DNA from 3 places in the Faecalibacterium sp. OF03-6AC genome. Region 2 is predicted to be linked to each of the others. Evidence: riboswitches for the same ligand, from Rfam matches in the RefSeq annotation. Region 2 holds a riboswitch; each other region holds the start of a gene.
The links. Region 2 has a riboswitch for thiamine pyrophosphate ahead of DXA66_RS00600 (energy-coupled thiamine transporter ThiT). Riboswitches for the same ligand answer to the same signal wherever they lie in the genome.

Region 1 (4,084 bases), on a different contig from region 2:
TGTTCCCACGTTCGGGGCTGCTGGGCGCGTCCGGCATCGTGTTCATGCTCATCATGCTTTCGTCGCTGGCGGGCTTCTCCGGCGGCATCCCGGTCACCATGCTGCTGGTTGCAGCGCTGTACTTTGGTCAGCAGGTGTACGATATCATTTTTGTGCACGACAATGTAGCAAACTTCATGCACATTGTGGGCGGCTTATGCGGCACTGCCTTTGGCTACTACAGTGCGTTGCACAGCCGCCGCAGGCCGGCAAAAGCGGTGAAGTTTTCCAGCACGAACAGCCGCCGGAAGCGCTGAACCCACTGTGGACATAGGCTGATTTTGAAAAATTTGCAAACATGTATTGACAAACGAAAAATCTGTGGTTTAATATAGCAAAATTCAATACACTAAACCGTTGAAGTGGAGATAACGGCGAACCATGCCTGTACAGAGAGCCTGCGCAGCTGAGAAGCAGACCGGAAACAGTTCGTCAAGGAAAGTGTGACTTTGCGTTATATTTTCCCGAAATGGACCGCTGAGGGTGCAGGGAACTGCGGAGAACTTTCGCCGCACAGTATTCTGCAACGTAGGGCATACGTCAGTTGCCGGGGATGTGTTGGCATCCCGCCAAGTGCATGGGGTCATGCCCATGAAGTCAGGGTGGCACCGCGGATAAAAGGCCAAATTTTTTTCGTCCTTGACAGAAGAGAATTCTTCTGTTAGGGGCGTTTTTCTTTTCCACTCCCTCGGCAGAAGAGCCGGGGGAGTTTTTGTTTTAGGGCTCCCTTGTTTCCGGCACCAAGGCTCATGCCTGCGGCTGCGGCCACGAAACCCTGAACAAAACAAATGCACCCGGTTGCTGCGGTTCTGCCCACAGGCCGGGTGCATTTTATATTTTAGGAAACATTACAGGTCACTGCGCGGGGAAGCAGCCATGGCCCAGAAGTTCAGCTCGTGCTCCGAGCAGGCATGGAAGATCTCGCGGCAGCGGGCAAGGCGCTCGTCGCTCAGGCCTTCGCAGACTTTTTCTGCAAACGCGGCCCAGTCGCGGCAGGCAGCCTCATAGCCCTTGTCAGCATAGTCCACCACCAGTGCACCATAAAGGGTATCCTGCACGGAAGGCTTTTCTTCCAGCAGTTTCTGGAAGATCCAGCCATAGCTCAGCATACAGGGCAGGCAGGCCATCATGCACTCGGCTGCGCCCTCGCCGTTTTTGGCGGCTTCGATCATAGAGTCTACATAGGCACGGTTCTCCGGCCGCAGCGGCAGGCTCTGGATGCCTTCATCGGTCAGTCCAAAGTGCCTGAGATAGTGCAGGCGGGCTGCATCCTCGCTCTCATTCACGAAGGAAAGCAGGGAATAGTAGGTGCGGATGGTCTGCATATCCTTTGCCTTGGTCATGCCCCAGGCAAACACCTTGGCATATTCCCGCAGGTAAAGACTGTCCTCCACGATGTAGCCCTTGAAGCAGGCTTCATCCAGTGTGCCATCCGCAAGGTGGGTCAGAAATTCTGAGTGCAGGCATTTCTCCCACACAGGCAGACTTTCCTGCACCAGCTGCTGCACAAAGGTCTGCTCACTCACCCACAAACTCTCCCTTCAGTGCAAACATATGGTCCATCGGGCCGGAGCCGTGGCCCAGATCCAGCATGGCAGAAAGACAGCCGGAAATGTAGGCCTTTGCGCGCTCCACCGATGCATCCAGATCATAGCCCTTTGCCAGATTGGACGCAATGGCGCTGGATAGGGTGCAGCCGGTGCCGTGGGTATTGGGGTTTGCAATGCGCTTGCCGCGGAACCATTTGCCGCAGCCGTCCCGCCACAGAAGGTCGTCGGCATCGTTGATCTGGTGGCCGCCCTTGCACAGCACGGCACAGTGGTATTTCTCGCTGATCAGCCTTGCAGCGGCCTCCATTCCGGCCGCATCGGTGATCTTCATGCCGGAAAGGATCTCAGCCTCCGGAATGTTGGGGGTGACCACCTCTGCCATGGGCAGCAGCTTTTCGGTCAGTGCCTGCACGGCATCGTCCCGCAGCAGCTTGGAGCCGGAGGTGGCAACCATCACCGGGTCCACCACGATATGCTTTGCGCCGTAGGTGTGCAGCTTTTCGGCGATCACACCGATCAGCTCTGCCGAGGATACCATGCCGATCTTGACGGCATCCGGGTAGATGTCGGTAAAAATGGCATCGATCTCCTGTGCCAGAAATTCGGGCGTGGCTTCAAAAATGCCGGTCACACCTGTGGTGTTCTGGGCAGTCAGTGCGGTAATAGCGCTCATGGCGTACACGCCGTTTGCAGTCATGGTTTTGATATCGGCCTGGATGCCAGCACCGCCGCTGGAATCGCTGCCGGCAATCGTCAATGCAGTTTTCATGGTTACAACTTCCTTTGCAAAAAATGCGGAAATGCCCGCAAGGAGGCATCTCCGCACTTTGAAGCAGCAGTATCTCCCTACGTTGGCATTGTCCAAATCAGGTCACAGGTCTGGGCAAACAGCCCACTCTCAGCCTGCTTTTGCAGGCTCCCTTTTTTCTGCGTTCAAGAATACCACAGTGCCGCTGCATTTGCAAGGGGATGGCCCTTTTCAATCGGCCCGCTGCGTGGTAAAATGGAAAAAACAAAGGGGGAAATACCATGAACATCACGGTCTATCTTGGAGCAAATGCGGGCAATGATCCTGCGCTGGCGGCAGCTGTCCGGGAACTGGGCAGCTGGATCGGTGCAAACGGGCACCGCCTTGTGTACGGCGGCTCCCGCAGCGGCCTGATGGGTCAGCTTGCCCAGAGCGCGCTGGACGCAGGCGGCACGGTGACCGGTGTGGAACCGCAGTTCTTTGTGCAGCAGGAGCTGCAGCACGATGGCCTGACCGAGCTGATCGTCACCAAGGACATGACCGAGCGCAAGACGAAGATGATCGAGCTGGGCGATGCCTTCATCGCATTCCCCGGCGGCACCGGCACGCTGGAAGAGATCGCAGAGGTAATGTCCAAGGTCTCGCTGGGCCAGTTGGACGCGCCCTGCATCCTGTATGATCTGAACGGCTACTACGACAGCCTGAAAGCACTGCTTGCCAAAATGATCGAGAAAGGCCTTTCCACGCCGCAGCGCCAACAGGGCATCCGATTTGCGGCGAATCTGGAAGAGATCACAACAATTTTGAATAAAGCCTAAAAGGAAACGCTTCCCCGGCCGGGAAGCGTTTCCTTTTTATATCATTCTCCCAGTGCAGTGCGGATATTTGCCAGCACCTTCTGGCTCAGCAGCACAAAAGCCTGCTTGGTGCGTCCGGCAGAAACATTCGCGCAATGCACATTCTCACGTGCAAAGAAGTCTTCACCCACCGGGCCGGCAGCGGCACGGGTGTCACAGAAGAAGTGGGTGCCCGGCAGAGCAAGCCACTGTTCCAGAGCAGCAGAGTCAAAGCCCGGACCGATGGAGGTGTTGAACAGTACCTTGCCTGCGCCCAGCTGTGCAAATTCGTCCTTGCCCAACAGCAGTACGTTCTTGTTCAGGCAGGTGAACACCACCTCGCTCTCGGTCAGCAGCTGTGCCAGCGGCTTATAGGCCATGCCCACAGCTTCGGCATCCGGCTTGCGGGTGCGGCTGTAATAGGCAATGTCGGCACCCATGAACTGCAGCGCGTCGGCGATCATTTTGCCGGACACACCCAGCCCGATGATGCCTGCCTTCAGCCCGGTGATCTCCACCGGCTCGTCCCGCAGCATGGGCATCCCAAAACCGTGCAGGATGCCGGTGAGCTCATGCAGGACGTACTCCACAACGCCGCGGTCGCCGTAGTCCCGGATGCCCAGCACTTTGATGCCGCGGGTGCGGGCGTAGGCGATATCCACATTGGCGCTTTCCTCAGAATACAGGCTGCAGCACATGCCGATGTAACGGATATTCGGGCAGCGCTCGATCACATTTTTGCCCATGCGGGAGGTGTAGCTCAAAAGCACGGCATCGGCATCTCCGATGCGCTGCACGATTTCGTCGTCGCTGGCCGGGATATCGCGGTACAGCACCACTTCTTTTGCGTACTGATGCAGCTCTTCCTCGGCGGAAGGAATCAGGCTTACCGGCTCAATGGCCACCAGTTT
Region 2 (4,084 bases):
GCTACCCACGGTCATGTACACAACCTGAAAAAACTGCCGCCGCTGGCTCCGGGGGATGTCCTGCTGCATGGCCACACCCACATTCCGGCGTGGACAGAGTTCGGCGAAGGCAATCTCTACCTGAACCCCGGTTCTGTGAGCATCCCGAAGGAGGGGAGCGCACATAGCTATATGACACTGGAAGGGGAGACTTTCCTTTGGAAAACGCTGGAAGGCGAAGTGTACCGGGAGCTGGAGCTGTGATGGGGGCAATGGAGCTGGAAGAGAAAACGGTTCAGATCCGGGATGATTTCGACCCGGACAAAATTCTGGAAAGCGGCCAGTGCTTTCGCCCCCGGAAGCAGGCGGAGGGCTGGTATCGGTTTGTTTCCGGGAGACAGCTGCTTTACCTCAGACCACTGCGCAGCGGAACCTACACGGTGCGGTGTGAGCCGGGCGCATGGGAAACCTTCTGGCACGGTTACTTCGACCTTGGCCGCAGCTATGCCGCCCTGCGCGGAAAGCTGGACAGCCGGGACGACTTTCTGCAGCGTGCCATGGAATATGGCCGGGGCATCCGGGTGCTGCGTCAGGATGAGTGGGAGATGCTGGTCAGCTTCATCATCTCGCAGCGAAAGAGCATCCCGGCTATCCGCAGGGCGGTAGAGCTGCTTTCGGAGCGGTTTGGCGAGCGGCTGGGCAGCGATAGCGAAGGGCCGGTGTACACGTTCCCGACAGCAGAAGCGCTCTGCTGTGCCGGGGAGCAGGCGCTGCAGGAGTGCGGTCTTGGCTACCGCACCCGCTACGTGCTGCATGCGGCGCAGCAGGCGGCAGAGGGCACACTGGACCTGAAAAAGCTGGCTTCCCTGCCCGATGAAGCACTTTTTGCCCGTTTGATGGAACTGGACGGTGTGGGCAAAAAGGTGGCAAACTGCGTGTGTCTGTTCGGCTATGGCCGTGTGGGCCGTGTGCCGGTGGATGTCTGGATCGAACGGCTCATTCGGGACGAGTTTGCCGGACAGGACCCGTTCCCGCAGTTCGGGCCGGAAGCAGGCATCGTGCAGCAGTACCTGTTCTTTTATAAAAGAAGCGTGGGATGAGAACCGCGGAACTGCAGGCAGGAGCGTAGGATCATCCGCTAAGCAAAAAAGGCAACGGCTTCCTCTGTTTGAGGAAAACCGCTGCCTTTTTATCATTTTACCGCCTGCTTTAACCGTTCCAGATCTTCTGCATCCGGGTGAGAAAGGGCGTTGTCAAAATTCTCGATCAGCGCATCCAGATTGGGCAGATGGATCGGCTGCTTTTTCATGCCCTCATACCGCTGGCGTACCGACAGCGGCATCTTGCCCTGACACATATAACGGCCGAAGACTGTGTTGCTCCTGTCCAGCGAACCCTCCACCTTTTTCAGGATCTTGTTGAAATACTCCTCACTGCCGCCAAAGCCGGCGGTGCCAAAAAGGAAGATGCTTTTGCCGTGCAGCTGCTTCAAAAAGTCCAAAGTGCTTTCGTCAGCGTTTCCCTTGTCTGTCCAGAAGCCCACATAGAGGTCGTCCGCTTCCATGGCAGCAGGGTCCGGGGTGCCAAAATAGCAGCAGTTTTCCTGTGGCAGACAGGCGTGCAGCGTGTCTGCCAATAATTTTGTGTTGCCTGTTTTACTGCTGAATACGATCGCGTAGCTCATAGTTTCTCCTTTGGTCGGTAACAACAAAAAATACCGCACGTTTCCGTGCGGTGTTTTTCCTTCTGGTGGAGAATACCGGGATCGAACCGGTGACCTCTTGCATGCCATGCAAGCGCTCTCCCAGCTGAGCTAATCCCCCAGATGTTTGTGCCGTGCCTGACGACAGGAATAATTATACCAGCGCTTTGCCGGATTGTCAACAGCTTTTTGGGATTTTCTGCAAAAAAAATTCCCGCCGGGGAAATGCCCTCCCCGGCGGGAAAAATGACTGCGAAAAAACTTACGCTCTTGCGTTCTGCGGGTCGAAGATCTGCGGTGCGACACGGATCAGGATCACCACAAGGACCGTGGTCAGGATGGCTTCCGGCAGCATGTAGGTGGCGTTGTACACGGCACTGTACAGCCAGCACAGACCGTCCACGCTCATGTTGGAGATGCCGGGAAAGCCGATCTCGGTCATCCAGCTGAACGCGTAGTCGTAGTCCTTCCAGACGATGTAACCGGACAGAAAGCTGCACAAAAAGCGCAGCAGGCACACCACAAAGGCGCTGACACCGACACCCACGGTGCGGCGGCGGAACGGCTTTGCGATCAGGCAGGCAAAGCCAAGCACCGTGAAGGCCAGAAGGTAGTCCAGCAGCACGCAGCCCACCTGTGCCGTGAGGGTCTGGCAGTATGCCAGATTGCCAAGGCCCTGCACAAGCTGGATCAGGCTGTTGACGAAAGCGGTCATGATGCCCCACTTTGCGCCGTGGCGGTAGCTCATTACCAGAATGGGCACCATGCTGAACAGGGTGATGGAACCACCGTGGGGCATGAGCGGGATCTGGATCATGCTCAAAACGGTGGACAGGGCGATCATCAGTGCGCCCTCCACCAGAATGCGGGTCTTGGAATAGGTTTTGGTCATAGGGATTCCTCTTCTCAGAACAATAGTACACAAAAACAAAATGCGCCCGCTTTTCAGCAGGCGCATGGGGTTTGTGAAAGAACGGACAGTTCTGCAAACTCCCACGCCGGCATTGTCCGGTCTGGTAAAAGGGTACTCCGCAAAACGCGGATCTCAGCCTTTCGGCGCCCCTGTTTTTATGTCCAAGCAAAAGTATAGCGCATCCGGCGCAAAAGTCAAGCCCCGGCGGAACATATCTGCCCCGGCCTGTGCATAGGCTGTACTATAAGTTCACAATGGGAGGAGTCTGGATATGAAGGGAGACCCCGAACAGAGGGCGGTACAGCTGGGCGAATATATCGCGGCCAACCGGGCCACAGTGCGTGCGGCGGCAGCGGTGTTCGGGTGCAGCAAGTCCACCGTGCACAAGGATGTTGCGGTACGGCTGCGGACGCTGCAGCCGGAGCTGTTCCGGCAGGTGCGGGCGGTTCTGGCCTGCAATAAGGCAGAGCGGCATCTGCGCGGCGGTGCGGCCACCCGGCGCAAATACAGCCGCAGATAAAAGACGGCACACTTCCGAACAAAACGGAAGCTGTGCCGCCTTTTTTAGGTTCAGTCCCGGGTGCGGAACTGGCTCAGTGCGCCTTTTTCCAACCGGCTGACCTGTGCCTGACTGATGCCGATCTCCTGCGCCACCTCCATCTGGGTCTTGCCCTGCAGGTAGCGCAGCTCCATGATCCGCTTTTCCCGCGGGGTCAGCCCGGCCACGGTCTGCCGGAACTGCAGCCCGCTGATCCAGCTGTCCTCGCCGTCCGGGTCCCGCACCTGATCGATCACATACATCGCATCGCCGCCATCGGTGTACACCGGCTCTTCCAGACTGATCGGCTCCATCACCGATTCCAGCGCAGCGGCCACTTCGCGCCGGGCAAGGCCCGCCGCCTGTGCGATCTCGTCCATGGTCGGCTCGCGGCCCAGCTGCTTTTCCAGCGCTTCGCGGCTCTGCATGGCACGGTAGGCGGTATCCCGCAGGCTGCGGCTCACCCGCAGGGCGTTGTTGTCCCGCAGAAAGCGCCGGATCTCCCCAATGATCATGGGCACGCCGTAGGTGGAAAAGCGCACCGGCTGGGCAGGATCAAAGTTATCGATGGCCTTGATCAGGCCGATGCACCCCACCTGAAACAGGTCGTCCAGATTTTCGCCGCGCTGGGCGAACCGCTGCACCACGCTGAGCACCAGCCGCAGGTTGCCTTCCACCATTTGTTCCCGGGCTGCTGCATCACCGGCGTGGGCGCGGGCCAGCAGTTCCCGCTTTTCGGCTTCGGTCAGCACAGGCAGCTTTGCAGTGTTCATGCCGCACAGCTCCACTTTGTTGTACATCCAAACGCCCCCGGTCTGTTTTGATCTTCACCGGGAGTATGGCCCTGCGTGCAAAGCACTATGCACGGGAAAAACTGGGAGCCGTTATTCGTTTTCCAATTGTACTTTTAAGGTATGGATGATCCGTTTTTCCAGCCGGGAAATGTAGCTTT
Region 3 (4,084 bases), on a different contig from region 2:
GGGGAACGCCTTGTTCCACACTTCGATCACCTTGAACTTCGGGGTCCAGCCTTCGGGCTCAAAGCGGTCGCCCTTGGCAGCCATGGTGCCCTGCTCGGTGCACCACTGTGCGGCCTTGGCCGTATCGGGGTCGGTCACATCCACAAAGGCGGGTGCGCCTGCGGGTTCGGGCCTGCCTGCGGTGTTCCACACCAGCAGAGCCAGTTGGCCGCGGTTTGCCGGGATGGCTGTGCCCTCGGGCAGGAGGCTGTGCAGGATCACGCGGGTGGCGATCTCGTAGCCGCCCCAGATGGCTGCACCGCCCACGGCCACGGCGGCAATGGTACCGCCTGCGGTATCCATGGGTGCAGGTTCCACGCCGAAGTCTTCATCAAGAGGTTCGTCCGGGTCAGGCTTGGCCACCGGGCTGGCCGACCACTGAGCGGTCAGGCTCACGTCGCCTGCGGGCATTTTAAAGGTAAATGCTGTGCTGGTCTGCCAGCCCTCGTCCGGCTCCATCGGCGCGGCACTGCCGTCCTGCGCGGTCCAGTTCGTAAACTCCATCCAGTAGCCGTCTTTCAGGGTGGTAGCCACTGTCACCGTCTCGCCTTCCTTGACCCAAAGGCTGCTGCGTGGTTCGCCGTTGATGGTCACACTGCCCAGACTGTCGTTGATGGATACCTTGTACAGCTGGTCCCGCTGTGCTTCCAGCGTCACAGTGCCCTCAGGCATTTTAAAGGTGAACTCCTTGCTGGTCTGCCAGCCGCCTTCCGGCCAGCCGTCATCCGGCTCTACGGGTGCTTTGCCGGTATACGTCCACTGCAGGAAGGGGTTCTCTTCCGTGCTTTCGGCCCGGACGGTGACCAGCTGGCCCGGCTTCACGATCTTTTTGGATGTGCCGGTGTCGCCGTTCTCGTCCACGATGGTGCCGTGTGTGACGTTGACATCGTACAGGGTCGTAAAGAATGCCCGCAGCTCTACATCGCCTTCGGGCATGGTGAAGCAGAAACTCTGCTTGTCCTGCCAGTTTTGATCCGGTTTCACGAGTTCTTTCTCGCTGGCAAGCTGCCACATATTAAACTGGCGGTAGTCGTTGAGCTCGCTGTCAGGAACTTTTGCGATGATCCTTGTGCCCGGCAGCGCCTCGTGGATTTTCTGCTCTTCTGCCCCTTCGGCAAAGAACTCAGCCTTTCCTGCGGGCTCATAGATCAGATACGTTTTTCGATATTCTGCGCTCAGGCTCACGTTGCCCTCAGGCATCTTAAGGCCCGTTGTTGTACCGCCTTTTGTAAGCGTGATCATCGCCGCGCTTCCTATTTCCGGTTCTGCCGCCAGTGCCGGTGCGCACACGCTCAGCACCATGCACAGCGCCACGATGGCCGAAAGCAGCCTTTGGGTCAGGGTCGTCTGCTTCATACGGAATTCCTCCTTTTTTGTTTACGGGGGGGGGGGTATGCGTCCGCCTTAAAAATACCATATTTCACCTTCTTTTTCAATAAAACCTGCGTGAAACGCCCCAAAAACTGCGTGAAAACCGTTTTGCACCGCTGTGCGCGCCTTTGCCCCCTCTTGCAATTTGTGCGCAAAGGGTGTAGAATACAGTCACAATCAAATACAGGGGAGCTTGTGAAGCAGGCTGAGAGGAAGTATCCAAACTTCGACCCTTTTACCTGATGCGGATAATGCCGCCGTAGGAAGTCAGAATGGATGATTTTTTGCAGGAGGCACCGCGGAAGGTGTCTCCTGTTTTTTGTTGTGTACCGATTACCATTAAGGAGGATGCCTTGTACTTTTCTGCGAAAGTGCCGCAGCGGGCTGAGGGGGAGCGCCCTGAGCTTTGTGACCGTCAGCGATGGGAAGCCGTGTTCCGGCGTGAGAGGAGACCAGCAAGTCTCGACCGCTTCTTATAGTTCCTGCGCCGGGTCTGGCACCGGGTGCGGGCTGTTTGCGGAGGCGCTGTATGGTTTTTGCTGCTTCCGCAGGTTTGGAAAGGAGCCTTGCCTTATGAAAAAACTCTCTGTGAAAAAGCTGGCGCTGGCCGGCATGCTGTGCGCTCTGTGCGTGGTGGGCAGCGTATTCAGCTTCCCCATGTTCGGCAGCAAATGTGCACCCATCCAGCACATGGTCAATGTGACCTGCGCGGTGCTGCTTGGCCCGTGGTGGGGCGTGGGCGTGGCCTTTGTGGCCTCGCTGCTGCGCAATCTGCTGGGTCTGGGCAGCCTGATGGCCTTCCCCGGCAGCATGTTCGGCGCACTGCTGTGCGGCCTTGTGTACCATAAGACCAAAAACATCCTTGCCACCATGGTGGGCGAGGTGTTCGGCACCAGCATTCTGGGCGGCCTGTGCGCTTACCCGGTGGCCATCTTCCTCATGGGCAAGAGCGCTGGCGATATCGCGTTCTATGCCTACATCGTGCCGTTCCTCATCTCCACTGCAGTGGGTTCCATCATTGCGGGCGTGCTGGTGTACAGCCTGCAGCGCTCCGGCGCTCTGCGCTCCATGCAGAACAGCCTTTCCTGACGGTGGTGCGTGCAAATGTTTAAAACAGAGTTTGAAAATGTCCGCCGCACCTGCCCGCTCATCCATAACATTACCAACTACGTCACCGTGAACGACTGCGCCAACATGGTGCTGGCCTGCGGTGCTTCGCCCATCATGGCCGACGATGCCGCCGAGGTGGAGGACATCACCACCATCTGCGGCGGTCTGAACATCAACATCGGCACCCTGAACAGCCGCACCATCACCAGCATGCTGCTGGCGGGCAAAAAGGCAAACCAGCTGGGCCATCCTGTGGTGCTGGACCCGGTGGGTGCGGGTGCATCCCGCCTGCGCACCGACACGGCTTTCCGCCTGCTCCGGGACGTAAAGTTCACCGTGATCCGCGGCAACATCTCGGAGATCAAAACGCTGGCTTCCGGCGCGGGAACCACCAAGGGCGTGGATGCCGATGTGGCCGATAAAGTTACTGAGGCCAATCTGGATTCTGCCGTGGCCTTTGCCAAGGCCTTTGCAGCCCAGACGGGTGCCGTTATTGCCATTACCGGTGCCATCGACATCGTGGCCGATGCCCACACCGCCTACTGCATCCGCAACGGCAATGCCATGATGAGCAGCATCACCGGCACAGGCTGCCAGCTTTCGGCCCTGACGGCGGCGTTCGTTACCGCCAACCCCGGCCATCCGCTGGAAGCCGCTGCAGCTGCAGTGTGCGCCATGGGCCTTGCGGGCGAGACCGCCCACAAACGCCTGACCCCGCTGGACGGCAACTCCACCTACCGCAATTATATCATCGATGCCATTTACAATATGACCCCGGATCAGCTGGAAGAAGGAGCAAACTATGAAGTGCGATAAGCAGAACATGCTTCTGTATGCCGTCACCGACCGCGCATGGGTGGGCAAACAGACCCTCTATGAACAGGTGGAGAGCGCCCTGAAGGGCGGTGTCACCTGTGTGCAGCTGCGTGAAAAAGAGCTGGACGACGAAGCCTTTCTGAAAGAGGCTGTGGAGATCCATGCTCTGTGCCAGCGCTACGGCGTGCCGTTCTTTGTGAACGACAATGTGGACATTGCCATCCGCTGCCACGCCGAGGGTGTGCATGTGGGGCAGGAGGATATGGCCGCAGCGCAGGTGCGCGCCCGTGTGGGCGACGGCATGATGATCGGCGTTTCCGTCCACAGTGTGGAGGAAGCACGGGAAGCCGTCAAGCACGGCGCAGACTGCCTTGGCGTGGGCGCGGCCTTTGCCACCCACACCAAGACCGATGTGGATGTTCTGCCCCACGAGACCCTGAAGGCCATCTGTGATGCCGTGGACATCCCGGTGGTGGCCATTGGCGGCATCCACAAGGAGAACATCCTGCAGCTCAAGGGCACCGGTGTGGATGGCGTGGCCCTTGTGAGCGCCATCTTTGCAGCAGACGACATCGAGACCGAGTGCAAAGAGTTGAAAGCCCTGTCGGAGCAGATCATCTGACCGATCCCGCGGCAAACCGGGGACACCACCTTGGGCCGCGTTATAAAATTCATGGAGAAAACCAACATGAAAAGCGTATTTTGCGCAGGTGCCGGCATCCAGAACGTTCTGTTTTTTCTGAATGAC

Region 1: another riboswitch for thiamine pyrophosphate. It lies ahead of thiD (bifunctional hydroxymethylpyrimidine kinase/phosphomethylpyrimidine kinase); the one in region 2 lies ahead of DXA66_RS00600 (energy-coupled thiamine transporter ThiT).
Region 3: another riboswitch for thiamine pyrophosphate. It lies ahead of thiW (energy coupling factor transporter S component ThiW); the one in region 2 lies ahead of DXA66_RS00600 (energy-coupled thiamine transporter ThiT).

What each region holds. Positions count from the first base shown of each region.
Region 1 is NZ_QUEN01000003.1:82,862-86,945, forward strand. Features, by position in the region: gene DXA66_RS04245 (rhomboid family intramembrane serine protease) at 1-296, shown strand, start outside; gene DXA66_RS04250 (TENA/THI-4 family protein) at 888-1,565, opposite strand; gene thiD (bifunctional hydroxymethylpyrimidine kinase/phosphomethylpyrimidine kinase) at 1,558-2,358, opposite strand; TPP riboswitch at 2,416-2,522, opposite strand; gene DXA66_RS04260 (TIGR00730 family Rossman fold protein) at 2,619-3,155, shown strand; gene DXA66_RS04265 (D-isomer specific 2-hydroxyacid dehydrogenase family protein) at 3,197-4,084, opposite strand, start outside.
Region 2 is NZ_QUEN01000001.1:133,389-137,472, reverse strand. Features, by position in the region: gene yfcE (phosphodiesterase) at 1-243, shown strand, start outside; gene DXA66_RS00615 (DNA-3-methyladenine glycosylase) at 243-1,079, shown strand; gene bilS (flavodoxin family protein BilS) at 1,172-1,663, opposite strand; tRNA gene DXA66_RS00605 (tRNA-Ala) at 1,727-1,802, opposite strand; gene DXA66_RS00600 (energy-coupled thiamine transporter ThiT) at 1,944-2,573, opposite strand; TPP riboswitch at 2,656-2,755, opposite strand; gene DXA66_RS00595 (sporulation transcriptional regulator SpoIIID) at 2,866-3,114, shown strand; gene sigG (RNA polymerase sporulation sigma factor SigG) at 3,165-3,932, opposite strand; gene DXA66_RS00585 (sigma-70 family RNA polymerase sigma factor) at 4,017-4,084, opposite strand, start outside.
Region 3 is NZ_QUEN01000010.1:25,187-29,270, forward strand. Features, by position in the region: gene DXA66_RS11190 (hypothetical protein) at 1-1,395, opposite strand, end outside; TPP riboswitch at 1,586-1,693, shown strand; gene thiW (energy coupling factor transporter S component ThiW) at 1,984-2,499, shown strand; gene thiM (hydroxyethylthiazole kinase) at 2,515-3,336, shown strand; gene thiE (thiamine phosphate synthase) at 3,323-3,958, shown strand.